DNA from 2 places in the Brevibacillus sp. DP1.3A genome. Region 2 is predicted to be linked to the other one. Evidence: a T-box and tRNA genes for the amino acid it is inferred to sense, from the RefSeq annotation. Region 2 holds a T-box; the other holds one or more tRNA genes.
The links. The T-box of region 2 lies ahead of tyrS (tyrosine--tRNA ligase). A T-box ahead of a tRNA ligase gene usually reads a tRNA of that ligase, here a tRNA-Tyr.
Positions count from the first base shown of each region.

Region 1: it has a tRNA-Tyr gene. The T-box ahead of tyrS (tyrosine--tRNA ligase) is inferred to sense a tRNA for this amino acid. The anticodon was not compared.

Region 1 is NZ_CP085876.1:3,102,220-3,118,336, reverse strand. Features, by position in the region: gene edeN (edeine non-ribosomal peptide synthetase EdeN) at 1-3,911, opposite strand, end outside; gene HP399_RS14600 (lysine 2,3-aminomutase) at 3,935-5,182, opposite strand; gene edeP (edeine non-ribosomal peptide synthetase EdeP) at 5,260-9,765, opposite strand; gene edeQ (edeine self-resistance N-acetyltransferase EdeQ) at 10,068-10,505, shown strand; tRNA gene HP399_RS14585 (tRNA-Leu) at 10,672-10,753, opposite strand; tRNA gene HP399_RS14580 (tRNA-Tyr) at 10,799-10,883, opposite strand; gene HP399_RS14575 (hypothetical protein) at 10,976-11,293, opposite strand; gene HP399_RS14570 (thioredoxin family protein) at 11,360-11,926, opposite strand; gene HP399_RS14565 (YycC family protein) at 11,954-12,124, opposite strand; gene HP399_RS14560 (hypothetical protein) at 12,401-12,709, opposite strand; gene HP399_RS14555 (hypothetical protein) at 12,814-13,011, opposite strand; gene HP399_RS14550 (TlpA family protein disulfide reductase) at 13,184-13,717, opposite strand; gene HP399_RS14545 (cytochrome c biogenesis CcdA family protein) at 13,741-14,451, opposite strand; gene HP399_RS14540 (efflux RND transporter periplasmic adaptor subunit) at 14,902-16,117, opposite strand, start outside.
Region 2 is NZ_CP085876.1:3,645,343-3,661,459, forward strand. Features, by position in the region: gene tycB (tyrocidine non-ribosomal peptide synthetase TycB) at 1-979, opposite strand, end outside; gene tycA (tyrocidine non-ribosomal peptide synthetase TycA) at 1,069-4,347, opposite strand; gene HP399_RS16485 (AI-2E family transporter) at 5,056-6,204, opposite strand; gene HP399_RS16490 (MFS transporter) at 6,463-7,653, opposite strand; gene HP399_RS16495 (MarR family winged helix-turn-helix transcriptional regulator) at 7,657-8,073, opposite strand; gene HP399_RS16500 (hypothetical protein) at 8,148-8,522, shown strand; gene HP399_RS16505 (MerR family transcriptional regulator) at 8,663-9,478, shown strand; gene HP399_RS16510 (MFS transporter) at 9,510-10,730, shown strand; gene tyrS (tyrosine--tRNA ligase) at 10,780-12,042, opposite strand; T-box leader at 12,106-12,335, opposite strand; gene HP399_RS16520 (ATP-binding cassette domain-containing protein) at 12,411-13,946, opposite strand; gene HP399_RS16525 (DUF6138 family protein) at 14,223-15,887, opposite strand; gene HP399_RS16530 (suppressor of fused domain protein) at 15,924-16,117, opposite strand, start outside.

The DNA.
Region 1 (16,117 bases), 540 kb from region 2:
TTCATCAGCAACACGTAATAAGCGGACATCAAAACTGCATGGACAGTCACTTCGTTCTGCTTGGCAAATGCATGCAAATCACCGTACGTAGAATCAGTAAGGAAGAACGTATGGTGATCCCCCTGGAATGTCTTAACAGAAGGACGCGGGTAATCCAGCGGAAAAGACATGAGCGGGACTCGGTCGCTGAAAGTATCCATCCAGTATTTTTCCTGCTGATTCCACTGCTCGCTACCCCGCTTCTGCCACTGCCAGTCGGCGTAGTCCTTGTATTGAATGGGCAGTGTGGGCAGCTCTTCACCCACATACAATTTAGCGAAGTCTTCCATTAACACATTCAGTGAAATGCCATCCAAAATAATATGATGAGAGTTGAACAGCAGATAATACTGAGTGGCTGTGACCTCGACTAGGCAAACCTGAAGAAGGGGTGCTTTCGTCAAATCAAAAGATTGCCGAAAGTCTTCCATCAGTTCGTCCAATGTCCTACCGTCGCTATGACTGGTTTTGATCTCAAATGGCACATGGTCGCTGATGTACTGATACACTTCTCCATCCTGTACCGCAAACGAAGTACGGAATGCTTCATGCCTTTGGATGATTTCCTTAAATACACTTTTCACTCGACTTACATCCAGATGACCGTTTACCGCGATTACACCCGACATGTTGTAGCTGGTGCTTTCTCCTTCTATTCCATGCATCACGAAAATTCGTTTCTGTGAAGAAGAAGCCCTGTATCTCTCGGCTTTACTTACCCGATCAATCGGCGCGTAGGATATCGGCTGTCTACCCCTGATGCGGTCAGCTAATTGTCGAATGGTCGGGTTCTGGAATACATCCTTGATCGTGATGTCTGTTTTTCTCTCTTTTTGCAATCTGGTCACGAGTTGAGCGACCTTCAGCGAGTGGCCTCCTAGCGAGAAAAAATGATCATGCACGCTTATTTTTTCGACTGCCAAAAGCTCTCGCCAAATTTGTGCCAATTGCTGCTCAAGTTCATCTGCCGGGGCCTCTTCCTTTCCCGTGCGATACTGCGTGTAATCCAGACGTTGCAAGGCAGTCTTGTCTACTTTTCCACTCTGCGTCCGAGGCAAGGCATCTAGATGGACGAAAAAGGCAGGTAGCATGTAGTCAGGCAAATAAGTCAGCACTGCTTCGCGAAGAACATGTTCCTCAATCGGATGCATCGCGGCCAAGCATGCAACCAGATAAGGATCGCGTTTTGACTCCTGAATGGCCACTACCGCTGCTTCCCTGACACCAGGCTGACGGCGCAGGACAGCTTCAATTTCCTCCAATTCAACGCGGTTGCCGCGAATCTTGATCTGAAAATCCTTGCGGCCAAAATATTGCAGATGCCCTTCATCCGTCCAGCAAGCCAAGTCTCCTGTACGATAAAGCCTGCCATACGGGGTCAGTATATAGGACGCTCTGGTTTTTTCCTCGTCAGCGATGTATCCTTCCGTTACACCCATCCCGCCTACGTACATTTCCCCTATTACCCCTTTGGGCAATAGATGAAAATCTTGGTCCAGAAGAAAGACACGAACGTTGTAACTTGGATGTCCAATCGGAAGCGGGTTTTCAAAAGGCCCTTGTCTCGGTACACAATACCCAGATGCCGAGATACTATTTTCCGTTGGGCCATACAAGTTGTACATCTGCGCTTGAGGCAGCAAGGCTGCATGTCGTTCCACTAAGGAAGAAGACAGCATCTCTCCTGTACACAATACTTTTTGTATCGAATCCATCGAGCCATCAGCCACGTGGTCAAGCAAAGCGTGATACATCGTAGGGACGACGAGTATCACGTTTGCCTGTTGGCCCTCGATGGCAGCCGCGAGCTTTTGCGGGGACTTGTTTTCATGTCGCTGCAACAAGCAAAGGGTACCGCCGCTGATCAGTGTGCAGAAAATCTCGACAACCGATGCGTCAAAAGTCAATGTGGCGATCTGCAACGTTCTCGTCTGCTCTCCGAACCCGACAAATTCAATGTGCCACCAAAGAGCGTTGATTAATTGATCATGCTTTACACGCACACCTTTTGGCGTACCTGTCGAACCAGAAGTAAAGATGGCATACGCAGTACTTGAAGGTGCCGCTCTTCGCTGCGGTGTTTGCGTTAACTCCTGTGCCCAACATGCTGGTTCATCCAGACGAAACACCTTTGTTTGCAAATCAGCGACGAGTTCCAGATAGCTGCCCTCTGTCACAATTAGAACAGGCTGAATCTGGCTGACGATCTGTTCGATTCGCGCTTTCGGCAAGTCTGGATCAAGTGGGACATAGTAACACCCAGCTTTGAGGATAGCCAGCAGTGCAGCAATCATTTCAGGGGAACGATCACACATGATAACTATCGGTCGGCCTGCATCTGTCACCTCCTTTTGCAGAGCCCAAGACAGGCGATTCGCTTGCTCTTGTAACTCCTTGTAGGTCACTGTCTGCTTTCCTTGGACAAGCGCAACTGCATCCGGTGTTTTTTCTGCCGCTTGATCAATCAACTCGTGCACACAGTAGTTACTCGGAACTGGCACGACTTTCATCTGTTCCTCAATCATCTCGTGCCGCTCACGATCACTGAGCAGAGTAAGGTCACGAATCTCTTGATCCGGATCAGCCGCAATCTGCTCGAGAAGGCTCTGATAATGAAGCGCCAGACGTTCGATTTCCTTCGCTTGAAACTTCCATGCCTGGTAGTTGATATGGACTGTCCATTCATCACCTGGTGTTACTTCCAGCACCATTGGATAATCGGTTGTTTCATGCGAAGTGATATTCTCCAGCTCGAAGTCAAGTTCCAATCCGGCCAGCGTCTTGTCGATGGGATAGTTTTGGAAAACGAACAAACTGTGCGCCAAAGGTGTTTGTGCGTCCATCTCTGAGCAGTTTTTCAACTCAACTGCTGGCACGTACAAATGTGGGGCCATCTGGTGCTGTTCTTCCATCATGACACCCAGCAGATCTTTGACTGTAGTCGTTTCTGTCCGTTTGACCCGGAGCGGATACGTCTTGATGAAGAGGCCGACGATTTCCTCTACTCCTGTGAGATGGGCAGGACGTCCGGCGTACGCCACTTCAAAAAGAGCATCACGCGTATCGCTGTATTTTTGCAGTAAAATACCCCATGCGGTTTGCAGCACTGTGCTGATTGTCACGCGGTAACGCTTGGATGTTTCCTCCAATGTCTCCGCAAGTGTTTGACTGAGCCGGAGATGATAAGAAGAATATCGCCGCTCTTCGTTACGATCCCGCATATATGGAAGCGGTGTAGGCGAGCTAATTCCTTGTAAGGAATCTTTCCAGTACGATAACGATTGTTCTTTCGATGCTTCTTTTAGAAAACGCAGATACTCCTTGTATTTCGCTTTCTGTTTAATCGCAGGGGACAGCCCCGAGCATAATTGTCCATATGCTGTAAATATCTCTCTTAGGAGAATACCGGAACTCCATCCGTCCATGAGAATGTGATGAAATGACCATATGACTTCATAACGATACAACTCCATCCGTACTACTTGAATGCGAATGGTATTGCCCAACTCGAGCGTGAAGGGTGTTTGTTTGTCCTGTAACAACAAGACAGACAGTTTTCTTTCCCTCGCTGCAGATGGTAACTCGGTCCAATCGAAATAAGGAATCTCCAATGTCTTTTGCTTGAGAATCAGCTGGACAGGGGCTTGAAGCCCCTCCCAGCGAAAAACCGTACGAAGCATTTCATTTGCCTCAAACGCCATCGTAACTGCCTGCGTAAACAACTCCAGCTGAAACTTGCCACGAAGGGTTAGCCGATGCTGTTCGAAATACAGATTGGAATCCTTTTGGAGTCGGTAGTAAAACAGCATGCCCTCCTGCGTTGGACTTAACGGCAAAATGTCAGCTATATTGTTTTTGTCGATCTTGTTCATCACAATTTTCTCTCCTGACTCCCTTACCGAACAGCTTCACTCGGCAGGTTCTCCACGATCTCCCCATCTGCATCCACGTACGGCAATCCATTGTGTTTGAACACATGGTCGAGACAATACATCTCTCCCTGCTTGTAGTCCAAAATCATCAGGTCTTCTGACCGGGTTGGGATTAATTCCTTCAACCGCTCTGGAAGATAGTCTGGTCCAACCGCTTGATGCCATTTCAAAACAATTTTTTCAGGGCGCTCAGCTGTCGGATAAAAACCACAAATCTCTAATTTTCCAAAATCGTGTGAAGTAAGAAGTACCCCTTTTTTCTCTAGTCCTCCCAAATTACGTTTGGACTCGGCCACATTCCGGAACGCCTCGTCAAGTGGAATGGCATACTGCTCGACTCCTCTGACTGGCATAAACACTGTCAAATAATACGAAATGATTCGATTATCGAGAAACTTGCGCTGCAAGTCGATCAAGGTCTCGACAGAATCGTTTACTCCGCGAATGATGGCAGGCTGTCCACGAATCTGTACACCGACGGACAGTAGCGCTTGCGTTGCTTGGATCGAAACATCGCTTATTTCCCCGGGATGGTTGAACTGAGAAATCACACTTACCTGCTTGCCAGGCGTCTGTCTTACTTGATCAAAGAACGCTAGCAGCTCTCCGTCGAGAAAACGAGCGGGATCATAGGCTAGAGCCTTGGTGGCAAAGCGAACGAGTCGAATACTCTTCACACTCAATAGAGCGCTAATCAGCTTGATTAAGTCAGAGCTTTTACGGAAGGAAGCCGGATCTCCGCCAGTAAAGAGAACATTATCGATATACGGATGAGCTTCCAAATACTGCACTGCCCTTTCTGCTTTTTCCATGATATTGGTGTATCCAATATCCTCGTGGCGAATTTCGTTCACTTTATAGCAGAACTGGCAGTTAGCAATACAAAAGTCGTCGATGTGAAGCAACAATGTCTTTTTGTACTTGTGTTGCAGGAAAGCTGTTTCATCCTGACGGTATGACTTATTACCATACGGATCAAAGCGGCCTTTATAGGGTTTCTCTCCCGGTGGCGGAAGTACGATATTGATCATCTGGGTACGATAAGGCTCTGATTGACTCGCAATCAACTCGGCATAATAGCGAGTCACCTTAAATGGCATATAAGACTGCTCCAGTAACGCACTGCGTACTTCCTTCTCTGCTTCTGTAAAGCCGACAATTGTTGCGAATTCCTCAAATCCTTTTTTTCCCATTAATACCTTAACACTCAATGTAATCCCTCCCGTCATTCTTAAACACTCGTCGTTTTGCTTTCTCAGAACACTCGGTCAAGCATATGATTCGCTTGTTAACCAAACAGCAAATCCAGTTCTTTTTGTGTCAACTCCACATCTTCAAAATCCGATGGAGTAAATTCAGGGATCTCCTGAAGGCAGCAATGGTCAATGAGCTGCTCTAATTCATGGAAAAACAACGCAAGCAATTTCTCGATGGTCTCCTCGCGATACTTTCGCAAGCTGTACGTAACAGAAACCTGAAGTTCTCCTTGACGAATGAGAGCAGCCACGTCAAGCAGTGCTGTCAAATGATTACCCACTCCGGCATCAACCGCCAAGTTTCCTCCCATTAGAACCAGATCATCACTCAATTGATTATCAACGGTTCCCAGATAATTGAATCGAACATGGGACTTTTCCTCTGCCGCGAGCAGATGAGGCTTAAACCAGCCAAATCCAAGACCGCCCATCGGAATCTGACGTAATTTCTCCTTTACTGCTTTTAGGTGATCAGTCCGATTGGATGGATTCGTTTCGAACAGAACAGGATACATGCTGGTAAACCAGCCTACTGTCCTGGTTACATTCATCGCATGAATGGAAGACTCACGCCCATGCGACTCCATTACCAGTAAGAGACGCTCCCTCTCAAACACATCACACAATGTCCGGGTAAGTGCTGCAACCAATAGGTCTTGGGGACCCGTGTTGAACATTCGGTTGGCCGTTGTCAACAGTCGCGACGTTATCTCGGCTGAAAGTGTGCGTGTAGATGTAGCGCTGTATTCTACCAAGTCTTCGCCAAAATCGTAATCCGTTGGAAGTTTGTCTTCCGGGATGGAAAACATGTCCCAATATGCTTTTTCTTTGAATGCCTGATCCGACTGGTAAAAGGCGGAGACTTCCTTGATCCACGCTTGCATCGAATGTGTTTTATCCGGCAAGACAATCGGCTCATTCCGTTTCAGACTGGCCAAGGCGCTCATCAAATCTTCCAGGAGAATCCTCCAGGAGACACCGTCTACAACAAGATGATGGGCTGTCAGAAACAATCGCTGAGGTCGATCGGGACCTAATTCAAAGAGACAACCGGTAAACAGCAAAGATTCTTCCAGCTTGAAGCTAACAGCGCAATCTCTCATCGCCTCAAGCATCCTACTCTCCTGTTCTTCTTGCGGTAAGGAAGAAAGGTCGACGCAAGACACTGACACTCGGCTGGTAAGATGGCGCTCATTGTAAAAGAGCTTCTCCTCTTTTACAGAGTAATTGAGTCGCAAACAATCGTGATGGTTAACCAGTGCAGAAAGACTTGCTTCAAACTCCTCCAGCGTTACTTTTTCTTTGCTTTCAAGGAGCAACGACTGGTTCCAATGATCAGCATTGCGGAACTGTTGTGACAAAAACCAAGAAACGATAGGAGATGACGGTAACTCGCCAGTACACGGCTCTTGTGAGATCTGTTCCACTCCCCAGCTCCAGTCACTTCTCGTTTTTAGTTCTGCAATTGTGTCATAAATCAAGATGTCTCTTACCGGAATCTTGATTCCCCGCTGATGCAATCGATAGGAAACCTGAATCGCCTTGATCGAATCTCCCCCTAGTTGAGAAAACGGGTCATGTAGACCAAATGGCGAACGACCAAGCACGTCCTCGTACACTTCAACCAATAGCTTGTCAAACTCGTCACGAGGACTGGTTTCATCCTCCGCACCTTTTCTCTCAATGACAGGCTCGGGAAGCTGTTTTCGATCTACCTTGCCATTTGAGGTCAGCGGAAACTGTTCAAGCTGCACGATTTGCGAAGGGATCATGTATGCGGGCAATCGACTTGCCAGTTCTTCACGGAGCTCTTTTTCCCGGAAAGATGTTTCCGTGATCAAATAAGCACAAAGGTACTTACGCCCCCACGTATCCATTCGATCGATCACCACTGCCTCACGCACAGAAGAATGGCCAAGTAGCTGCTGTTCAATTTCCCCCAATTCAATGCGGTAACCATGAATCTTCACCTGATAGTCAGCCCGTCCCAGATACTCCATGACTCCATTTGGCCGATAGCGAACCAGATCGCCAGTCTTGTACATCACTTTACCTGGCTGAAACGGATCGGGTAGGAAACGCTCTTGAGTCAATTCCTCGCGGTTAAGATACCCCTGTGCCACACTATCTCCCGAGATAAATAGCTCTCCTGTCGATCCGATCGGGATTGGTTTCCCATATGAATCCAAAATGTAGAGCTGTACGTTGCTGATCGGATGTCCAATCGGCACAGAACCCTCGACATCGCTCTCTGGATCGTATTGATAGATCATGCAACCGACTACTGTCTCGGTAGGGCCATACTCATTGAGAATTTCGATTTGTCCGTTCCATTTCGCATGAATCGCCTCAGCCAGACTCACCTTCAAGTCCTCGCCGCCTACTATCACTCTTTTTACCGTAGTAGAACGCAAATCGATTTCTTGCAGCAAAAACAGATGCGCAGGTGTCAGCTTTACAACATGGGAACGTCCGTCGCTAAAGATGCGAGATAACACAAACTCTGAATCGGAGTGCGGATAGATCACCATCCGATTTCCCTTTACCAACGGGCAAAAAATGGACGTAACCGTCAAATCAAATGCCAGTGAGGAATAAAAAGCAAACGCTTCTTCAGGACAGGAGAGATATCGGTCTTTCGCCCACGAAATATAGTTGACTAACCCTCGATGAGTGACCATGACCCCCTTCGGATTTCCGGTAGAGCCTGAAGTATAAATGACATAGGCCAAATCCTCTGGCTGATTAACCGATTCCAGGCTTGCCCCATCATTGAGATACAGGGACGAATCACCGAGCTCCAGGATTTCTTTGGACCACGAAATAATCTCTGTCCGCGAGGTGTGACGAAGCAACAGGTCCGCTCCAGAATCAGACAGCAGGTATTCGATGCGCTGAGAAGGGAGTTGCGGGTCAATCGGAAGGTAAGCCCCGCCTGCTTTTAGCACGGCCAACAGCCCGATGATCATCTCTGGCGAATGATCTGCCAGCAGCGCAACAATTACACCAGGGCCAACTCCTCGCGTTCGCAACGACTGAGCGAGTCGATTCACTTGATCCTGCACTTCCTGAAATGTCAGCATGCGCCCCTCTGACTCCAATGCAACTCCCTGTGGCGAACGTTTTACTTGCTCTTCAAACAACTGAACAACCGTCTTCTCGCTGGAATAGGAAGCCGCAGTATCGTTCCACGTTTTGAGTTGTAGTGCCAACTCTTCGTCAGCAAGGAAGTTCAGATTGGACAGCGGGACTTCTGGATTCGAGATCATCTGATTGAGCAGCCTTACGAGATGATTCACTATTCGATCAACATCATTTTCCGTGTACTCAGCGATCTTATAATCCAATTCCAGCGTCAATTGTTCATCTGTAGCCCATTCCCTGATAATTACTTGGAGCGAATACAACTGGTGACCATTGTAAAACTCCTCATTCGTCACGGAGTGCCCGCCAAGGGTGAAGGGCAGCTGCGTGCTGTAATAATTTACACAAATCTGAAACAGGCTGTCATAGCCATGTTTCTTCAATTCCAACTCTTGAGCCAGCAAATCGTAGGGATATTTCTGATGAAAAAAACAGGAAGTGAGTTCCCTGTTAACATATTTGACATAATCGAAAGCATCCATTTCCATCGGAACTGCCAAACGAAATGGCATGGTGCTTGTGAACATCCCGAATATTTTGCGCTCCACTTTTCCTGAACGGTTTAACAACGGTGTACCGATCACGATTTCTTCTTGCCTCGTACAACGCTGAAGGTAAAGACTGACGAGAGCCACAAACATGGAATTTAGGGAGCATTTCATCTGGTTTGCAAACTCGCGTATTCTTGTAGAATCTTCACGGTTGAATGCATAGACTTTGCGCTTGCCTTCGGTTGTATCTGTTGCTTTTTGTAAGGTCGTGATCACGGGTAAGCTCTGAAACTTGTCCCGCCAGTATCGCTTGTCCTTTTCAAATCTCTCAGACTGAGAATAGGCATGCTCCCTGTCGACAAAAGCTTGATAAGCGTGTTCTTCTCCTACACGAACAGTACCGCCTGCCAACAACGTGTCATAATAGTGAGCAATTTGTTCTGTCATGATTGAGATGGACCAACCATCAGCAATCAAATGGTGAAACTTTACAAAATACCCCGCTTCTTCGTCACTCAGTTGAATCAGACAAAAGTAGAACAGAGGCTCCCGTCCAATCGAAAACGGCTTTGCAAACAAAGCCTGCAGGAATTGTCTGCACCGATCAGGGGCATTCGGTTCCTGTCTGAAATCAAACACCTGCAATGGCTGCGGTTCGTACTCTCCAACAAACTGAAGGACTGTCTCTTCTTCCTGATAGTTGAGTCGCAAAGCATCGTTCTTTTGAATGAACAGGTGAATGGCCGCTTCCAGTACATCCAGTTTCACTTTTCCTTGAACCCGCACCATCCCCCCTAGCGTATGGACAGGAAGCTGTGGATGTAATTTTTCCGTATACCAGATACGCTTTTGTGGATGACTTAAAGGATATCCGTCCTTCCATTGCTTCTTATCCTGATGCAATGCATTTCCCCCCTTTCTGAATTGTGCAGATGTAATCACAATTCAGATATGGCAAAAAATCTAATTGATTACAAATACTTCCATCCCAACTATATCGATGACTCTTCTAAAGTGTCAAATGAATTTTCCATTAAATGTTATTTCTGAAAATTAGGTGAATTAAACCTCTTTTTTCCTTTTTCTATCGCTTCATAAGAATGGAAAAAATTTTGTGCACACTATTGATTTTGTCTGTCTTTTCACGTAGGATAAAATGTAATATATTGGTAAAATCAAGCCCCTGGAAGGATGAATGTGATTAGATGTCTGTGACACTTCGTGAAGTAACCTTGGAAAACTGGGAAGAGTGTATTGAACTGGAACCTACTCCCGAACAAAGTGAGTTTGTTGCCCCGAACCTTTACTCCATCGCTGAAGCAAAGTTTCAAACTACATTTGTCCCTTTGGCCATCTACCATGATGACACGATGGTTGGCTTTGTCATGTATGGACTTGACCCCGACGATAGCAACTACTGGATTTACAGACTCTTAGTTGATGCTAAGTATCAACGGCAAGGCTACGGACGTGCTGCGATTTCGCAAGTCATTGATATACTGAAGGCAAAAGACGATTGTCAAAAAATTGTCATTGGTTATGCCCCAGCCAATGTCGCTGCCGAAAACCTTTACGCTTCACTCGGATTTCAAAAAAATGGCATGGTCCTGTTTGGCGAGACTATTGCAGAATTGAACTTTTAAACTAGCTATTTTCGCTCCCCAAAAATGAAACAGCGGCGACCTAAGACCTGAAAATCAAGTCTTAGAATCGCCGCTGTTTGAATTGTTTATTATTTTTCCGTAAACTAAAAAACACACCTTCCATGTGTCTGTAAACATCATGGTTAGTGTGCATTCGTTTTAGATATGGTGCCGGTGAAGGGACTTGAACCCCCACGGTTTCCCTCACGATTTTGAGTCGCGCGCGTCTGCCATTCCGCCACACCGGCATGTGAAACTATGAATAAAATAGCACATCATCGATAGAAAATCAATGGTGGGGAGAGACGGATTCGAACCGCCGAACCCGGAGGGAGCAGATTTACAGTCTGCCGTGTTTAGCCACTTCACTATCTCCCCACAGTATGTGCTGTCTATCTTCTGTGCCTACTCTCTTCAACCAGAAGCGACATTTATTAATTTACCATGAACTTTGTTTGACGTCAATATATTTATTTGGCTTGACTCTCTTTTTTCTCCAAGATTTCCTGTGCCCACTCGTGAAAGACGCGCAGTGCTTCGTCCACTTCTTGAAATGTTGCTTCTCCCTCACAGGAGTATTCCGGGAAGTCTAGTATGCGGTTTTTACGAATCTTCACTTGCTCTTCTTCGCATTTTATCTCCAAGAAGTAGGGAACGGATTCATCTATCCCATAACTATTTTCTAAAAACTCGTAGGTACGTACCCACTCCAGAATTCGAACTTCCGAAGCTTTTAACCGAAGCACCTGCTCCAAGGACATAATGGTTTCATTCCCGTAGTAATACATGTTATTCAGCCCTTCTGCATGAAAATGGACGGAGCCGTGACTCCGCCCTGTTATTGATGTGATAGATTAGATCGAGGAAATCAGCTCTCTCAGTTCTTTGACAATCACTTGCTGGTAGCCAGTGCCTTCTCCATACTGCTCGAGCATTTCGGCACGTGCCACTTTGATCTTGTCTTCATAATCTGGTGCATTTCGGTCCGGGTTTTGCTGTTTAAACGCCGTCATGACAGCTTGGACATGCTTCGGTCGAGGTCCCCATTTTGCCAGAACATGTCCACCCGTGTCCGCGAAAATAACAACAGGGATCGCCCGACCGCCCATCGTGAGAAACTCATCCATGAGATCGAGGTGTTCTTCCATCACCATAATTTCCACTGGCATGTCTGTTTCTTTCAAGGCATGCAATACGACTGGCAAGTTGCGAACGACGTCGCCACACCATTCCGCAGCCAAAATCAAGCATCTGAGGTCATCACGATGCTGGAGAGAGGCAAAAAACGCACGGTCTTGTTCATCCTCCCATGAAAATGCATCCGACCAGTTTTGGTATGTATCCTGATTTTTTGTCATGCTTTCCACAAACGCTTGTGGCTTGAGCCCCGTACGGAATTTATGTGCTACGTTTGCCCCCATCTTTTCTCCTCCTCGTATGTAATGAATCTAGTCTTGCTTTTCAGACTCTCCCTCATTTGCTTCTTTCTCTTGCTTTGCCAACTCCATCATTTTTTGTAACAAAATATGTTGCGGCATGTGCATGAGACGCTCTAAAGGTACCTGAAGTGCTTCGGCCAGCTTAACAGCCGTATCAGGTGATATTTGTAACGGTCGCATGTATTTCCACTCCTTCCGCTTGCTTTCATCAGTCCCTTCAGTATAATACACGGCAGTTAAACCTGCCAGCTTGGTATCTTGAGGCTCATCAGTTATCCCTGCCAACCACAGTGACCTGCGAAGGATCCTGGAAAAGCATATCCAGCAGTTCTTGTTCCAGCTTGTGCCAAAGGCGGAATCGCTTTGGAAGGCGAGAGCATGGGAACGTCCTCAACTGGGGGAAAAGGCTCAAATTACTGATGAAAATGGGTTAGTAGCTCCCCCATAGCCTTTGCTTCACGAAGTGGCAATTCCCATGGGTGATAGCTGCGCCGGAAAGCCTTTCCCTCTCAGTTCTTGGCTGAGTGTTAGACCAGTAAGCATCTCCTCGTAGCGAGTTTGTAAGCGCCATTTTGCATAAAAACGTTTTACATAATAACGTTGACTGCTTGTCCAAACGGAAAAGCTTTCTTCCCACAAGCCATATGCAATGCGTTCGATACACTCAACGTCTAATTGATAATGGTTTTTTACAGCTTCTCTCACCCGATCCGTAGGCAATTCCTCCTCCGATTTCTTTTGTTTAGGTCTCACTTCTACATGCAAATCGGCTTTTCCTCGCTTTTCACGCCAAAAAAGATAGTCCCTTTTGAATGAAAGTGAAGGGACTATCTCCCGTGAACCGTAAACTGCACTTCGAAAAGGACGAACTATGGCTTTTGTTTAGTCAAGATGCATGGTACACCAAAGCCGATCGCGCCGGGCTGGGACATCTGTTCCAGATATGCCAACCCTCGTGCACATTGCTGCTTGCATACTTGACATGTATGGGACGTTACGATTTTCAGCTGTACTTGATTGGGGTGCTGTCGCGAATTCTTCTTCTTTATCTTTTTGCCCTTGGCCATCCGCTTTCCTCCCTTTGCCCTGGATCACTCCAGTCTATGAAGGAGAACACCCCCGCTCTTTAGGCAAGCATACAAAATCAAGATAGTCACCTGCAAAATGGGCCTTGTCATTCGTGTCAACAAATAGAAAAAGCCGCCGGAGAAATCTCTCCAAGCGACTTATGAGCCTTCCCTATGGCTTTGGACTTAACAACTGGCGCAGTTCCAGCTCCAGTGTAGAGGCATCAACCATGCCGATTATCTTCTTTCGTACAATCCCATCTGCGTCAATCAAGTACGTAGTTGGGAACGCCATCACCTTGTAACGGTTCGACACGGTTCCAGCAACGTCCATCGGTATCGGAAATGTCAGCTTGTAATTGGTGACAAAGGCCATGGCTGCTTCAGGACTGTCATTACTCGTGACGTTCACGCCATACAGATCAACCTGTCCGCCGTATTTTTCATAGACTTTTTGTAAATCAGGCGCCTCCAGCTTGCATGGTCCACACCAGGAAGCCCAAAAGTTCAAGACTAATGGTTTCGTCCTTTTTCCTTCTACCTTGTACGTCTGCTGATCCAATCCTGTCAGTGTAAAATGAGGAGCCGCAAAGCCAACTTCCGGTTTTTGAACCTCTGCTACGATTGCGGCCGTTTCTTGAGGCTTTTCCCAAACAGCAAGTCCGACCCCCAATAATACGAGCACCGCGAGCAACAGCTTTTTCATTTTGTCACCTCTGCCCTACTGAGTTAGAATCCCGTAAAGCCTCCGTACATTTGAATGAGCACGCGTGTAATATCCGTCAGTTTATCTGTATACAGAAGAATACCAAACAAAATCATAATGGCTCCTCCGATTTTCATAAACAGGTCGGAATACTTCACAATCGCGTTCACCTTACTGATGAAGAACGTCATGACAAAAAATGGAATGGCGAAACCGAGTGTATACGCCAATGTGTAAGCCAGAGCGCTTGATGGATTGGAAACGCCCATGACGATAATGCCAGAAAGAATCGGTCCCACACAAGGTGTCCATCCAGCTGCATACGTCATTCCCACCAGTATGGACCCAGTATACCCCAATGGTCTCGATTTTAAATCGACTTTAAAAGAACGCATCATCCAATCCATTTTAAACACGCCAAGCATAACCAAACCAATGACAGCAAGCAAAATACCGCCCAGTTGACGAATTAAGTCCTGTTGATCGGTAAACAAGCTTCCGATCCAAGATGTAGACAGCCCGAGTGCAACGAAAATGATCGAAAACCCGACAATGAAGAAAAAGGTATGCAAGAAGGCTTGCTTGCGAAAAACCGCTCTCCCTTTCTTCACTTCATCTACCGTAACCCCAGTTATGTAAGACAAAAAGGACGGATAAAGCGGCAGGCAGCAAGGGGAAATAAACGAAAGGAAACCTGCTGCAAAAGCCAAAAACACAGTAATATCGCCAGTCATATGTAACCTCCGGTGGGTATTTTATCCACTATCTTCTCATTGTATCGAATCTTTTCCCCCTTCAAAAGTAGCAATGACACTTTGTCTTAAATCCGTGACAATTTACTTTACATAATATTCATTATGTCTTAAAACTCGGCACAAAAATTAACAATTGGATGGATAAATCTGGTCCACTTTAGAAAACAGATCAGATTTGTGACAAATGTGACATGTACCTGTCAGGATCGAAAGCGTGCAAGTATTTCTTCCTCCTGAGCGCAAAGCAGCTCATTCAGATCACCTTCACGTGCGATTTTGATATAGGTTTCAAACTGCGCAGGATAATCACCAGACTGTGGTTTTTGGAAGTACAGATGAAGACACCTCCCTTTTGGAATGAGACGAATACTTCCATTGTACACAAAAAAAGAGGCGGATGTACTCCGCCCCTTCCCTGCTATTCTTTTCTTACTGAATAGTGACTTTGCCGCCATCTTGAAGCAGTGTTTGCCCTTTTACCACGATCTTATCGCCGGCAGACAAGCCTGTCAAAATTTCGATCTGATCACTGGAGGATTTACCTGTAGTGACCTCGACTTGTTTTGCAGTGTCACCTTCCAGCTTGAATACATACTGCTTACCATCGCGATCAAATACTGCACCGCGCGTTACAACGATCGATGTTGCTCCACTTTCCCCAACCGATGGGAAGGTTACATTCACAACCATATCGGACTTCAGCTCATTGGATGGGTTTGGAATCGTAATCTCAACTGGATATGCCTTGAGATTTGTATCCATTACTGGACTCATCGCCGTTACTTTGGCATCAATCGTTTTTCCAGTCGATTGTACGTTTACTTTTACGGTAGTTCCTACTTTTACTTTTGTGATATCTGCTTCTGACAAATTCGCTTTTACTAGAAGTGGGTTCGTGTTCACAACAACCACAACCGGCTGCTGACCTGCCATTTGACCAACTGCGCCGTTTACGCTGGAAATATATCCGTTAATCGGAGACGTCACAGTCGCATTCGCTAATTGCTCACGAGCATTTTGTAGGCTTACTTGTGCTTGCTGTACAGAGGCTTCGGAAACTTGCACACTTGTTTTTTGTCCTGCAGATTGCACACCCTGCTGCGCGTTATCATAAGAGGTCTGTGCCGTTGTCAATTGGGAATTTGCCTGTTCCATCTGCTGAGCGGAAATCGCTCCTTGTGAAAAGAGCTGTTGCATCCGCTGCTGGTTTACTTTTGCATCCTGAAGGGCAGTTTCTGCCTGCTTCAGGCTATTTTTTGCTTGGACCAAACCTTGATCAGAGCTGCTGCCTGCTTGGTTTAAGCTCGCTTTTGATACGTTGTAGGCTGCTTCTGCTTGTTTAACACCGTTCACCAGATCTTTCTCATCGAGCTTGAACAATACTTGACCTTTTGTCACGTATTGGCCCAGTTTCACTGGCAGGGAAGAAATTTTCCCACCCATTTTCGGGGAAACTTGCACTTCCTCACTCGGCGCCAGCTTTGCCGTGAGACCAGAATCTGATACCACTGTGCCCGTTGCAACAGTTTCCACCTGTACAGGGGTTGCCGCTGCCACTGTTTCCGTAGGCGGCGTTTCCGCTTGCGGGCTGGAGCACCCTGCCACTAGCGAGATGGCTAGCAATGCCAAAATGACGGGTTTTTTA
Region 2 (16,117 bases):
GCAGTGTTCTTTGGTGCACATCCTGTATCAAATCGGCAAAGGTTTGATCGTTTTTCGCTTGAATGCGGAATGGAATGGTATTGATGAACAACCCAACCATTTTATCGATTCCAACGATTTCAGTTGGTCGGCCGGATACAACAGAGCCGAATAGCGCATCATTCGTACCGTTATAGGACTGGAGGAGAATCCCCCATAAGGTTTGAATCACAGTCGGCAATGTCACTTGATTTTGACTTGCGATCGCAGAAAGCTGCTGCGTCAGCATGCGGTCCAGCACAAAACGATATTGTGCTGGTAGAAAGGCTTTGCTAGAAGACTTCCCAAATTTCGGCAAGGAAGTTTGCTGTTCAAATTGTTCCAGATAGCCTCTCCAATATGCGAGGGCAGCCTCTTTATCTTGCTTTTCCAGCCAACGAATAAATTGGCTGTAAGGCTGCACCGGTTCAAGGGAAATCGGAGCCCCGTTCTTTAAGGATAAATAGACGGAAAGCAAGTCATCAAAAATAATGCTAAAGCACCAACCATCCATGAGTATGTGATGAAAACTCCAGATAATTTGGTATTCGCTCTCCGTCATTTGGAAAATAGCCACTCTCATCAACGAATCTTTCGCCAGATGAAAGGTTTTCTCTTGGTCATTCCTTTTGTACTGTGTGTAGCGCTGCTGTTTTTCTTGCTCGTCGTATGCAGTTAAATCGCAAAATAGGATGGGAATGGGCCGTTCCTTCAAGACAACCTGCAAAGGCTGCTTTAATTTTTCATAGAGAAACAGCGTGCGGAACACATCATATCTCTCTACCAGCACATGCAAGCTATTGGTAAACAAACCAACATCAAGATTGCCCTGAATCGAAATCGACATCTGTACAAGATGAGAGTTATGTTCTTCGTCTAGCAAGGCGTGAAATAACATTCCCTCTTGCATGGGCGTCAATAAATACATATCTTGTACTTGTTCTTTGCTAAAAACACTCATTCCGGCACCTCGATATCCACATTATTTGTCATATTTACATAAAAATGTAAATCAAGAGTATGTTTAACCCTAAAAATAGTAGCAAGTACTTATTTAAGCGTACTGTTAAGTAATTCGAAGATGTCGTCCATTTCTTCCATTTCAAGTCCTTTTAGACTAAAGTCACTAGGAGTCCGTTCGACTTCTTTTTTCTGAGAGCAATGAGTGATGATCTCCCGGAGATGTTTTCGATAGTTCTCACTCAGTTGATGAATGGACTCTTCTCTAAACTGCTCCTCGCTGTACGTAAACGTGATGAGAAGCTCGCCACCTTCAATTCTTCCTGTAATATTCAAGGCGGTATAAATCTCGGAATCAGGACTCAGATTGTTCTTTCCATCCGCACCAAGCGTGTTACCTGAACTATACGGAGAACGGGTAAACAATTCGTTGTTAAGGCCTGAGTCAAATTGCCCCAAGTAGTTAAACGTCACTTCAGGTTGCAAGAAAAAGGACAAGGAACGTCGTTTTTCCGGTTCTGTCATATATTTTAAAATTTCATAGCCAATGCCTTTATTAGGGATCTTCCTCAGGTTTTCTTTCGTGCATTTGATATGGTCAGGTAAGTGATTCATTTGACTCAAATCTAGTAAAACTGGATATTGGGACGTAAACCATCCGACTGTTCTTGTCACGTTAGCGTGTTCGATCACATCCTCGCGCCCATGCCCTTCCATATTAATCACGATTTGGTCAAGCCTGCTCCACTCTGCAACGGCCAGCCCCAATGCTGCCAGTAACAAATCATTGATTTCTGTTTGATAAGCAGAATTTGCCTGCTTCAACAATTGTTCGGTTTCTTCTGCTAGCAATCCGACCTGTATGTTGCGGATACTCTTCTGTTTGCTGCCCACCGTGTCATAATCTTTTGGGAGGGAAGCATTCCTAGCTCCTGATTCGAGATTCTCCCAATACGGGATTTCTCTCATCAATGCATCACTGTTCGCATACTCATTCAGCCATACTGCCCAATTTTTAAAAGAATCCGTTTTTTCTGGGAGAACGATTTCTTTTCCTGCTAGTACCTGACTGTATGCAGTTGCTAGATCCTCAAACAGAATGCGCCAAGAGATTCCATCCATGACTAAATGATGGATGGCCAAAAACAAATGATCGCCTTGGAGCGTATGGAATAGAGCTGCCTTTACCAGCTGTCCCTCTTGTAAATTCATGCTGCCATGCAATCGTTTTGTCTCTTCTTCGATTGCTTGCTGGGCATCCGAATGCGAGGTCAGATCATATTGAAGGAAATGGAATAATTCGCTATCCAATCCACGATTCTGTTGAACAATTCTCCCATTCTCGTTCCGATAGACCATGCGTAGCGCGTCATGATGCGAAAGGATTTTATCCAAGGTCTTTCGGATAGCTTCAGGATCAAATCCCTGTTCGCGGTACAACACATACGATTGATTCCAATGGAACATATTCGTAAAGTTCTTTTCAAAGAACCATTGTTGAATTGGTGTTAAGGTAACAGGGCCTTCGATGATTCCCTGCTCGCTTCTCCTCGTCGTACTTTTGACATAGAGAGCAACTTGTGAAATTGTCGGGTAATTCAGTAAATCTCTCGTGTCTAGCTTTAGTTGATAGGCATGCAAACGAGCAGCGACCTGGATCGCTTGAATGGAATCCCCACCGAGCGAGTAAAAATTGTCGCGAATCCCAATTTTCTCAATTCCCAATACTTCTTGCCACACGGTTGCGAGAATCGATTCTGTCTGATTTCTAGGAGGTTCGTATGCAGGATTTGTCTCAGCAGTAACATCAGGTTCTGGCAAAGCTTTGCGATCAATTTTGTCATTCGGCGTGAGTGGCATTTTATCCAGCTTCACGAAATAAGAAGGAAGCATGTACGCAGGAAGCTTTTGAGCGGCATATTCTCTGATCTGCGCAGGAGTTACTTCCAGTTGCGAAATAAAATAAGCGCACAAATAAGGTTGAGCATGTTGGTCTTCTCTAGGGATTACTACTGCCTCTTTTATTTGTTCATGTTTCAACAAAACAGACTCGATTTCTCCCAACTCGATCCGATGACCCCTGATTTTCACTTGATGGTCGATTCTGCCGAGAAACTCGATTTCGCCATTCGGCAGCCATTTGGCCAGGTCTCCTGTCCTGTACATTTTCTCTCCTGGTACGAACGGATTATCCACAAATTTTTCGGCGGTCAAATCTGGACGATTCCAGTATCCCCTGGCTAGACCTACTCCACCTATGCATAATTCGCCTTCACTGCCAATTGGCTGCAATTGTAGCTCTTCATTGACAATATAAGTGGACGTATTTTGAATCGGTTTCCCGATTGGGATCGTTTGGTTGACGAGCACATTGGAAGGTGCCTCCCAAATCGTCGCGCAAATGCTTGTTTCCGTAGGTCCGTATGCATTCACGTACCTGACTTTGTTTTTCCATCTATTCACTAAAGGGAAGTTGGCAGCTGAACCTGCCGTAATCATGATGCGAAGTGTAGTAAACTGATCTGGGGTGAGGTGGGTCAAATAAGTGGGTGGCAACGTGATGATGGTCAATTCATTTTCATTCAAATAATTTTCAAAACTGATGAAATCATGAATCGTCTGTTTGGAAAGGATGTAGAGGCTGGCACCGGTTAGTAAAGCCATGAACATTTCCCATACCGATGCGTCAAAAGACATGCTGGCAAACTGTCCAATCCTGTCTGCAGGTGTTACGTCGAACGTATTTTGAAAGAATGATTGCAAATTAGCGATCCCTTTATGCTCCAGCATGGTTCCTTTCGGCTTGCCGGTTGTGCCTGAAGTATAGATGACATACGCCATGTCAGTAGGTTTACTTGGCAAGTGAAGGTTGGAATCCGAGCGAGAATCCAGCTGTTCTTCCTCGAGTACGACTACAGGACCACGGTATCCGACATCATAAACAAGTTGGCTGACGTTTTTCTGGGTGATGACGATTTTGGTTTGACTGTCTTGCAGGATATATTGAATCCGATCTCGGGGATATTCGATATCGATAGGAACATACGCTCCGCCAGCCTTGAGGATGGCCAGAATAGCTGTAACATTTTCAATGGATTTCTCCATCATCACACCGATGATGCTGTCTGTTGTAATCCCTTTTTCGACCAGTGCTCTTGCTAATTGGTTGGCCTTCCTGTTGAGCTCCTGGTAAGTTAAGCGCTCATTTTCATAAACGATAGCAACTCGGTGTGGCACAGCTTCTGCCTGCTCCTCGAACAACTGATGAATCGACTTATCCTGTGGATATTCAACCTTTGTATCATTAAACAAGGCTACCTGTTCTTTTTCCCACTCCAAGTCGATGAGATTGGCCTGATTTGCTAACATATGTCCCCTCCGATAATTGGCAAACTTTTGTCTATCATGAAGTGTGACAATACAATGTGATGGCCAAACAAGTGAACGACACTACAAGGAAATGGTCCGCTAAATCTGAAGATGAAGCCTCAGTGACGAATGGCTCACATTGGAAACTCCCTCATCAACACCATTTAATATAATGGCCCAATGTAACAAAATATGTGGGTTTTTGTATCTTTTCTGTAAGTATTACCCATATTCATATTACTATGGTCATGAACCAATTTTCACCTACAAATTCTCCTCGATTTTACATTTTTTCACAATGGGGATAATTCCCTGTTTGCTCCATGCAGTTTTCAGGACAAAAGTCACCTTCCATTTTTTAATTAAAACGTGTACTCTAGCCCTCTAGCCTAATGGATTCAGGACATGATTACTGACCATTTCGAACAATGTAAATACGTTACCTGAAAACAATTGTGCTGGCCTGCACACCTCCTTACAATCCAGCAGAATAACGTATTCATATGCACCTGTTTGAGAAACTGTTATTCATTATAACAGAGAGTGTTTTGGAAATCAGTTAAAAAATAGGAAATTTTTGTTAATAACACTACTTTTTACCTAAAACGTTCTTCAATCCTTACAAAAAAAGCTCACACTTTCTAGGTTCATTCGAAAGTGTGAGCCTTTTGATTTACGATTTCATTGAGGAATCGAAACGGTGGACACCTATTCTTTCAGGATAATATTCTTGTCCTTCAGTCGCTTGTTCGTCGTGCTTCTGACGAGGGTATATACGACGGCAAAAGCAGGGATTCCAAGCAGCATTCCCATCAAACCGAACAATGCTCCCCCAACCAATAAGGCTACTATCACCCATAAGCCATCCAATCCAATTGAATTACCTACCACTCTTGGATAGATAAAATTACCTTCAATTTGCTGCAAGACAAGAATAAAGACAATGAACCAAATAGCCTTCACGGGATCGATCATTAAAATAATAAAGGCACTCGGAATCGTCCCGATATAAGCACCAAAAATCGGAATGATGCTCGTTACGCCAATGATCACACTCACAAGCAGTGCATACGGCATGTTAAACGCCCACATACCTACAAAACAAAGCCCGCCAAGAATGAGAGCCTCTGTTAGCTGGCCTGAGATAAAGCCACTAAATGCGCGATTGGTGATTTGTCCAATTTCTACAGCCCGATCCGCCTTTGCTTTTGACGAATAGGCATAAACGAGTTTTTTCGCAATGAGCGTCAACTTTTCCTTATAGAGAAGCAAATAGACGGACAACATCAGCCCCATGATGACATCGATAAAGCTAACGGTAAACATTTTCGTGTACGTCAGTAATACAGGGATGGAAGTCAGGAAAAAATGGCCTAACTTATTTACAATTTCATTCCACTTCTCCATAAGTGTATTCCATAAATCACCGGACAAGTTAAACCTCTCTGCAAAACCATCGACGAAAGCCTTTAATGATTGCATGTCATTCGGAATACTTGCCGCGAGCATGGAAACACTCGTGAGAAGCTGTGGGACAATAAACCACATGAGAAATGTAAAAAAGACCAGGACAGTCGCCAGAGTTAACAGGATTGAAAAAGGACGCCTTACTTTTAACCAAATTCGATTGTTACCGCGGTTAAAGGGTGAGAAGAGTCTTTCTTCATAAAATCTCATTAAAATGTTCAAGATGTAAGCAATGGCAATCCCATAAATCACAGGATCTAATAAGTCAAATATTTCATAGATAAATGACTTTACAGAAGGAAAATTCCAGACCACAGCAAACAGCAATACGGTGTAAGTCGCGATCATTATGTATTTCTTTATATCTCGCCAGTGTACTTTCTCCATCATTTTCTAGCTGACTCCTAACCTTTGTGAGTTCTAAGTTGACCTGTTTGTTCATAAACTTTTCCATTAATATGTCCACTCAAAAGTATACTATGTTTTTCAACCGTTCGTTATCATTTTTCTACTTTCACTAAAACTTCCCTATAACTTTCCACAATCATGGTAACAAAAACACTGCTGGAAAAGATAACAGGCTACCGACTAAGGGCAGCCTGCATTTCTACTATAGGGGCCAAACTCCCCCTTTTTTACTTGCATGAGTTAGGTAGCACGTATCAATTCCCGATCTCGTTTGCCGTGTAGCCAGTGATAAAGCGGGATACTGAAAAGGATGAAGGCAACCATCCCGACGAAAATCGCACGGTATCCTGTATGCGGTACGATAAATCCGAGCAGATAGGGTCCGATTCCTAATCCTAGATCATACAAAATGTAGTAAGTAGAGGTTGCTAATCCAAAGCGATGCGGAGCTGTCACCTTCACAGCTACCGTTTGGGCAATGGAGTTAAAGTTTCCGAAGCCTACTCCAATTAATGCAGCAGATAGCAGCAGCATCCAGGAAGTTGAGGCTTGACTGAATAGAAGCATCCCAAGCGCAAATATCACCAAGCTGGGGTATGTCACGATGTTCGCCCCTCTTGCGTCCATTAGCTTTCCTGAGAATGGTCGCGAGAGGATAATAACAATGGCATACACCAAGAAGAAATAACTGGAAGCTGAGGATAGATTAATTTCTTCCGCATAAAACGATAGAAATGACAAGACACCCGAATAGCTGAAGCCGATTAATAAAGCAATGAATGAAATCGGCAAGGCTTTCGGTTCGATGAATTTCGAAAGCAGAGAACCTTTTGCTTCCTCTTTCACACTTACGGAAGGAAGCGGAACATTGATTTTTGCCATGGCATAAAACATCAAACAAATCAGGGAAAACACAACATTCATCGTAAAGATCCAGGTGAAACCATTTTCAAGCCGCAATAAGATTATGCCGAGAAAAGGCCCAATCGCAGTGGCTAAAATCGCACTTAAACTGTAATAGCCAATCCCCTCTCCCTTGCGAGACGCTGGTAAGATTTGAGCAATAATCGTTCCTGTAGCTGTACTCGCAATACCAACAGCAATCCCTTGCAGCAATCGATTTACCAGTAGCAAACTGATATGGACAGCAAAAAAGTAAAGCAACGACGTGACAGCAAAAAATGCTAACCCAATCCAAAGCGTTTTTTTCGTACCAATATGACTAATGGCTCTACCCGTGAGTAGTCGGCCAATCAATGCGCCAATGATAAAGATACTAGAGACCAATCCGGCTAAACTGGTTGAAGCGTGAAATTCTGTTTTGGCATACGAAGCAATCGTAACCATTAGTAAGAAAAACATAAGTGTCAAAAGAAAATTGATGAAAGAAACAATAACGAACTCTTTCGTCCAAAGCCTATCCTTTTCCACTGCTTACCCTCTTCTCTTTAGATTCATGATTATTTTTTCTAGAGCTGCGGCAGCTGCGTCTCTTTCTTCTGGTGAGATGCCCTCCAATATTTCTTCCAAGAACGGATCAGTCGCTTCCATAATCGTCTCATGTAGCGCTTCACCTTTCTCTGACAAATACATAATTTTTTGCCGTTTGTCTGATCCTGATGAAATCGAAATGATTTCACGCGCAGCTAATTTTTGCGCAATCGGTGTAATGGCTGGCTTCTCTACTTGCCAATAATCGGCGACGTCGCTAAAAGTAGCAGAACCGTTATTTTTCAGATAACGAATTAGCGCCCATTGCGTGACGGATATACCGAATGGAAGTAACTCCTCTTGCAATTGGTTATTGTATATACGATGTGTGAATGCGACTTTTGAAAAGAACGGGTACATGTTAGCTCCTTTGTATTAGTTAATTAATTTAATTAATTATATATCTTTTCTTGCTGTTTGAGAAGGTCTAAATCATGATGGGTTACCTTGTGGCTTTTTCGGTGCACATTCGTCTAACCTATATCATCATACAAAAGGAGAAAATCATGCTGGCAAAAAGGTTTTCCGCCATTCCCTTCTTATTATTGCTTTTCTTGGTATTTTATTTTCCAATACCTACGCTTGCGAAGGAATCCTCCTTTCAAAATGCGTACTATGTGTTTAGCTGGGATGAGGCAGGCAATGTCCTTCTTTCCATGGCGACAAAAGCTTCGGAAGTCTACATAAACGGGATGAAGCCATCGCAAAAGAAAGCGGATGGCGATCTTATCTTTTGGTTCGATCTGGAGCCGAATGCAGTTGCTGTTATTGCTGCGAACAAAGTGGAGAGTATTACACTCCCGAAATAAAATAAAAATCAGTCACATCCGTTGGTATCGAAACCCACCGTTTTTTTCATTGCCCATTCCCCTTCGCTTGCCGCTTGACTCTCCCCTTAACTGGAAAGTTATACTCGGTACAGAAAAAACGTCAGTAAGGAGGTTGCCCCATGTTTAAAATCAGTGAATTTGCGAAGATTAGTCAAGTCTCCGTCAAAACACTTCGCTACTATGACCAAGTTCATTTGCTCAAGCCAGCTCATACCGACAAATTTTCAGGCTATCGGTATTATTCGGCTGACCAAATGTTTCAGCTTAATCGGATTATGGCTTATAAAGAATTGGGTTTCTCCTTGGATCAAATTCGTCAGATGATGAGCGAGCAAATCCCACTCGAACAAATCAGGGGGATGTTTCGAATCAAGCAAAGCGAGATTCAATCCATTTTGGATAAGGAGCAAGCAAGACTGAATCTCATCAAAGATCGTCTGTACGCCATCGAAAATGAAGAGAAAAGCCTGCCTTCGCATGATGTTATTCTCAAAAAAGTAGAATCTCAGCTTGTCCTATCCTATCGTCAAAGAACTCCGTTCAATAAAATTCCGGAGCTATTTCAAATGTTGGACGATTCCTTGGGGCGTTTAGGTCAATCTTCTCTTTCCAGATTGGTTCTTTGGCATGGTTGTGAGGAATGCGATGACAGCATGGATGTGGAAGTGGCACGTCTGCTTTCTCACGATTTGCAGACCGAACCCCCTTTCACCGTTAAGCAATTGCCGGAAATTCCGTTGATGGCTACGCTCATCCATCATTGCCGGACGACGTGCCGTTGCACTGCGAGTGTCGAATTGGCGATGTGGATTGAACGAAATGGATATCGGATCAAAGAGAATGAACCGCGTCGTGAAATTTGTGTTCGTCGTGAAAATCCCGAAGACCCGGACTCTTATGTCGCCGAGCTCCAGATTGCCGTAGAAAAAGCGTAACGTTCGAACATGTGGAGAGGAGATTCAGCTATTGAACAGACAGCAAAAGTTCCTAACTTTCGCCTTATTTTTATTGACCTTCGTTCTGGGTACGAGTGAATTTGTGATCATCTCGCTGCTCAGTGATGTGGCAACTGAGTTGGGCATATCGATTTCAACAGTAGGATCGCTCGTATCAGCCTTTGCCATTTCGTTTGCCATCGGTACACCAATCTTAACGGCGATATTCAGCCGATTTGCCAAGTATCCACTCATGCTTACATTGATAGGCATCTTTATTATAGGGAATATTCTTACTGCCCTATCCGAGACGTATGTGTTGCTTCTTGTTTCCAGAATCTTGACTGCCGTTGTTACCGGGGTTTTGATTGCACTTGCCATGGCGGTTGCCAGTGAAACGATGCCTGCTGAGAAGAGAGGGGCTGCTATTTCTATCATTTTTGCGGGCTTCACGATTGCCAGCGTTGTCGGGGTGCCACTTGGTACTTTTATTGGGCAATGGGGCGGTTGGCAAATGGCCTTTTGGTTTGCGGCTCTACTAGGCGTCCTATCTCTCCTAGCAAGTGCAGCGACCATCCCAAAAGGATTGAAGGGGTCGAACAGCTCCTTGCAAAAACAAATCGGGTTACTGACCAATAAACGTATCATCATCGCGTTCTTTATCCCGGCATTAAGTATCGCGGCAACCTACACGGTATACACGTATTTAACTCCTTTGCTGCAAGAAGTGCTCTTCGTACCGAACGAATATATTAGTCTCGTATTTTTATTGTACGGGGTCATTTCGATCTTTAGCACGTTGATTGGTGGAAAACTAGCAGCTCACAACGGGATAGGAAAGCTCCGGTATGTGTATCTGATGCAAGCTGTTATTCTCGCATCTCTTTATGTTTCGTCCCATTCCCATCTCGGTGGATTCATCAGCTTATCATTGATGGCCTTGGTCGTTTATATCATGAATTCCACGATGCAATTGTATTTTATTGATTTGGCCGATAAACATTTCCCGGCTGCCAGAGATTTGGCGTCCTCATTAACTCCCGTGTCAGTCAATGTCGGGATCGCCCTCGGATCAGCATTGGGTGGATTTATCACGACAAACCGAGAACTCATTGATGTTTCCTGGGTCGGTGCGATTGTCGCGATCGTTGCATCGTTGTTGACTTTTATCAGCTACAGTTTAGATCGCAAGGCGATGTCCTTCCCCACTCATACGTTGGAGGACTGTCAAACACGAAAATCATACAAATAAAAGAAGAAGCTTCCCTTCATGTTTCCAGGGAAGCTTCTTATTCCTTCATCTATTGAGACAATTTTACCAAGCTGTAGTTTTTCTTGCCTTTGCGGATAATGATGAAGCGGCCGCCGATAGCGAGACTTGGCGTAACTTCCAGTTCCAGATCGGTAACGCGCTCGCCATTCATGGAGATAGCGCCTTTTGTAATATCCTCACGTGCTTGACGCTTGGATGGCTCAATGCCGATCTCAACGAGCCAGTCGACAATGTTCTTCGTTTCGAGGGTAGATTCGAACGTCGGCATTTCTTTGAAGCCTTGCTCGATCTCATCTGCCGATAGCGATTTAATATCACCAGTAAACAAAGCAGCTGTAATGCGCTTCGCCTGCTCCAGCAATTCCTCGCCGTGCACAAATCTCGTCATTTCCTCAGCCAGCGCTTTTTGCGCCTCGCGTTTATGTGGCTCAGACTGTACTTTTTCAGCCAGCTCTTCAATCTGCTCTTTCGAGAGGAATGTAAAGTATTTCAAGTATTTCACAACATCGCGGTCATCGGTATTCGCCCAGAATTGGTAGAATTCGAATGGTGTTGTTTTGTTTGGATCGAGCCAGATGGCTCCTCCTGCTGTCTTCCCGAATTTCGTACCATCTGCCTTCAGCATGAGAGGAATAGTGAGTCCGAATGCTTTTGCTTCTGGTCCTTCTTTTTTGCGGATCAGATCGAGGCCGCTAGTAATGTTGCCCCATTGGTCGGAACCGCCGATTTGCAGCTGAACATCTTCATGTTTGTACAGATGTAGGTAATCCAGCGATTGCAGAATTTGATAGGAAAACTCCGTAAACGAAATGCCGCTTTCCAGTCTGCTCGATACAACATCCTTGGCAAGCATCGTATTAATGCTGAAGTTTTTCCCGTAATCCCGCAAAAATTCAATGACATTGATTTTGTGCGTCCAGTCGTAGTTGTTCACCAAACGGATTTGGTTGTCGCCTTCTGTTACGAACAGCTTCTTCATTTGTGCTGTGAGCGCATCTACGTTCTCCTGAATTTGTTCCAGTGTTTGCAAAGAGCGCTCGGATTGACGGCCGCTCGGATCGCCAATCGTACCTGTTGCACCACCGATCAAAATGACCGGACGATGACCAGCGAGCTGGAAGCGTTTCAGTACCATGAAAGGAATCAAGTGACCGATATGCATGCTGTCACCTGTTGGATCGACACCACAATATAACGAGACTGCTTTTTCATTCGTTAATTCTCGCAGTCCTTCTGCATCTGTTTGCTGATTGATGGCTTCGCGCCATTCGAGTTCGTCGATAATATTCACTGCCATACACTCCTTCAATCTCCTATGGTAAAAAACAAAAAATCGCCCCTTGTCTATTGTAGACATAGGGACGATTGAATAACCGTGTTACCACCCATCTTGCACTAATGGACCCAAGCGCTTGCGCAGGCCATTCATGCCACTCATAGCGAGTTATCGTTCGCGATTCCGCTCGGCATTACCCGAGATACTCCAGAGTGTAATTCGCTCGCTTATTGTGTACCGGGTTTCATCAACCCCCGGCTTTCTAGAACAGGGAATAAGCTGCTACTGGGCTCTTTCAACGTATGTTTCATATGAAATTAAAGTCAGTATATTGAATTCAAATAGCAATGTCAACCATGTAGCAATGATTCCGCTACTATCCCTTAGTTTATTTTCGTGAGCCCTTCAGAAGTTAGTTCATAAACAGTTGTTGCGACTTCATGTAAATACCGTCGATCATGCGAAATACTGATAATCACACCGTCAAAAGCCGTTAAAGCGCGGCACAGAACAGGAGTCGTCAAAGGACTGAAGTTTCGGGTCGGTTCATCCAGTATCAATATTTCGCACTGATCCAAAATCATTTTTACCAGGAGCAATTTCGCTTTCTGTCCCCCAGACAAGTTTATAATGGGTTGATGCATCTCATCTTTTGTAAATTTCATACTACCTAAATGCGTATACGCTTTTGTAATCGCATCTTTAACACCCGTTGTTTCCAAGTATTCAATCGGTGTTCTGGTCGAATCCAGCCGGTCTTCATAGTTTTGGGGCATGTACCCGATCTTTAATGAGGAGTACTGGATTAGCTCATCCATGATCTTTTTCAACAACGTCGTTTTTCCCACCCCATTTTCCCCAATAATCGCGACTTTTTCTGGCCCCTTGATCGATAAGTGAATCTGTTTCGATAGCTGTTTGTTCGCTATTTGCAGTACATCCAATGAAAAGTCGAGGATTTGCCTACTGCCGGGCACATGCACTGCAGAATCAAACCGGAATTCGCTTGCTTCTTCTACACTTGGTGCCTCTACAAACGTTTGCGATGCTTTCTCCATACGCTCTCTTTGATTTTTCAGAGACTTGATTTTCTTTTGCAGTCGCGGGTCTGACCGGGATACATTCCGATGTTGATGTTCTGCCTTATTCCAAACGTCATGCCATTTCTCCATTTGCTTTCTATGATCAGAAGCTTGCTTCCTGGCTATCGTTTCTTGTTTGCTCAAGTGGCTCTCGCGATTCGCGAGGTAATTCTCATATGGTTCTCTTGAAAACGTATATTTGGGTACTTGTTTGCGCTTCGTCAGTTCCATATGAAGGATACCGTTTGCTGTATTCGCAATAAATGTTTCGTCATGCGATACATAGATAACAGGAATAGCCGTCTGTTGAATAAATTCTTCCAGCCACTCCATCGTTTGAATATCCAAATCATTCGTGGGTTCATCCAGCAATAGAACATCCGGCTTCTGTGCCAGCAGACTTAAAAAGCGGTATTTGAAACGCTCACCACCGGACAGAACACCCATCTTTTTATCTGAATCCAATGCATGAATGCCGAGGTCATCCATCGCTCTCACCAGTTCTTTGCTCCATTGATTTTCGGCAAAAAAGTCGGCAATGGTCATTTGTTTCTCTTCGTCCGATAGCTCCTGTGCAAGATAACCCATGGAACATTCGTTTCTCAACACGTTACCTTCAAATGTGCAGTACTCGGCAATCATTTGTTCCGCGTATATCAATTTTAATAAGCTGCTTTTGCCATTTCCTTCTTCCCCGATGATAGCAATCTTGTCGCTGAGTTGCAGGGTGAGATGCAAATTGTGAATGAGCGTCCTGTCGTCTTTTTTGGTGGTAATCGTGATATTGTGCAGTTCTACCATTTGGATTCCCCATTTCGTTTTTACGTTTCTCGTCATTTACTCTTTGTTCATCTGTATCACCCCCTTTTTTGACAACAAAAAAGATGCTTCTGTCCAATAAACAGAAGCATCTTGCTCTCGTTCTTGAAATCGCTATATGAAAAATAGACCATACAGGGATTCAAGATATACATTTGCGGGTGAATTTGGCTTCTTGTTTATTTATTATAGGATTGGCTTTTCCAATAAATAAACAATTGCGCAAATGATTCACCCTCCGTTCCAATTAGTTGACTTCAATATAGCATGGCCTTCTAAATAATGTCAATCAAGCTATTCGATCAAGGCTAGCACTTGTGCAAGCTTGTCTTTGATGGGGGAAGATTCCTTTTTTACAGCCTGTGCGAGCTTCTTATTCCCGCCGAAAAGACGATAAATAACGGTTCCCCGCTGGTAATCTTCCATCGTTGCAAGCTCTCCTATGAGGGCATCCACCAGTTCTGCACGATCGATGGTGATATTTTTCAAAGGCTTCGCCGAGTCGCTACTGCCAAGCACCAGAGAGACGAGTACTGGCATATTCTCTACAGTTACACCATGCGCCTCCATAAAAGCCATGGCAAAATCGTCTTGGGCAGACTGATGCTCCGTGTCGACCAGCTCCATATAACGACGAACAAGTGGAAAATAATCGTTGCTAGACAAGCCGAGAGCCAATACCGCATAAGTGCCAGGCATGACTGATTTCTCACTAGGCTCTACATCTCCGTACCACGCGAACTCCTCCATCGCTAGCTCGGCATATTCTGCGATTTTCGGGTATAAGGCAGGGTAACGGGACGCATTCGCAAAAAACTGGTGGAGACCTGACTTCGCCAGTTTTTTTACTGGCAGGTAGTGCTTTGCGCTGCTCTTCAGCTTGAGCTTGTACCCTTTGGGAAAACCTTCACGCAAAAGGCCGTTGATAAAATTGATGGCCTCACCGTAGGTGGCTTCTTCCTCAGATACGATCCGGATGTCGATCTCTTGCAAAACGTCATTGGCGGTCGCTTGAATCAGACTGCTTTTATACTCGTTTTCAAAGCGACCGCTGCCTCGTTTTACATAGTCCGCAGCCTGCTTGGAGCCAAGCTGAACAGCGAGGTCCAAGAACTTCTTGCGGGTGTCCGGTTCCTTGTTCCCAATTGCGAGAGCTACGTACAGGAAAAAATCCAGCTCCTCTGTTTTTAGTTCCTGACGCTCCTGCTCAGGTTTCAAAACCCAATCCAGTCCATAATGCCCAGTACGATCAAAATAGTTGACTAAAAAACGTTCCTCCGCCCAGCCTTTTAAAGCCAAAGTAAAGTGGTATGTCCATGAATCACTGCGTTCTTTATTGGAGCGCAGCTTTTCGCTAAGATGCTGGATGAGCGGTTCGATAACCTCCTGCTTTTGTTCCATCAGATCGGGATTGACGAGACAATGAGCGAAGAAAAAATCGTCTTTTTCATGCGGACGTATAGGAAGCTCCGGCTTGATTTTTGTCTCGATAAATTGATCCAGTGCTTGTTTTAGACTCTCGAGTTTTCGTTCGTTTACGAAATGGTGAGAATGGCATTGCACCGATTGTTTCCACTCGAATTCAAAGACGAGCTCGAAGCGGTAATCAAAAAAGTGAGAATCATAGTCAGTGGAATGGAAAAGGGATTCCATTCGATCACACAGTGCGGGGAAAAACTCTTGCATGAGAATTTCCTCTGTAAGCTCCTCCATGTAAGGACCCGCGTCGTATTTGTACGAGTCGTCACTCCATTTGAAAGGTTCATGGACATCCACGTGGATTTTGCCATTGGCCCAATTGAGTTTTCCTTTTCTCCATGCCACTCTCAGGTAGTCTTTGATCCCCGCCTGCAGTTGACTCCAGTCTTTGATCTCGTTGATCCGCTGGTTCTCTTTCTTGTAAATTTCTTGGATGGAAGTCCATACTTCGTTTAGAAATGCTTCTGCTGCCTGATTCATTGACTGACTCCTCCTCGCCAAAACAGCGCTACCTTCTTAACCGATGACCTTGACGACATTGCCCTCGCTATCGGTAATATTGGTTTTCACAATGTTGATGGCAATTCCTTTCAGAGATGGGATCTCAAAGCTGCATTCCTTTGGAAGTAACTGCTTGGTAAGCGCAATCGTTGTCGCATCATCGAGAACAAAGCGAATAACGTCATCTCCTGGAATACATTCAGGATTTT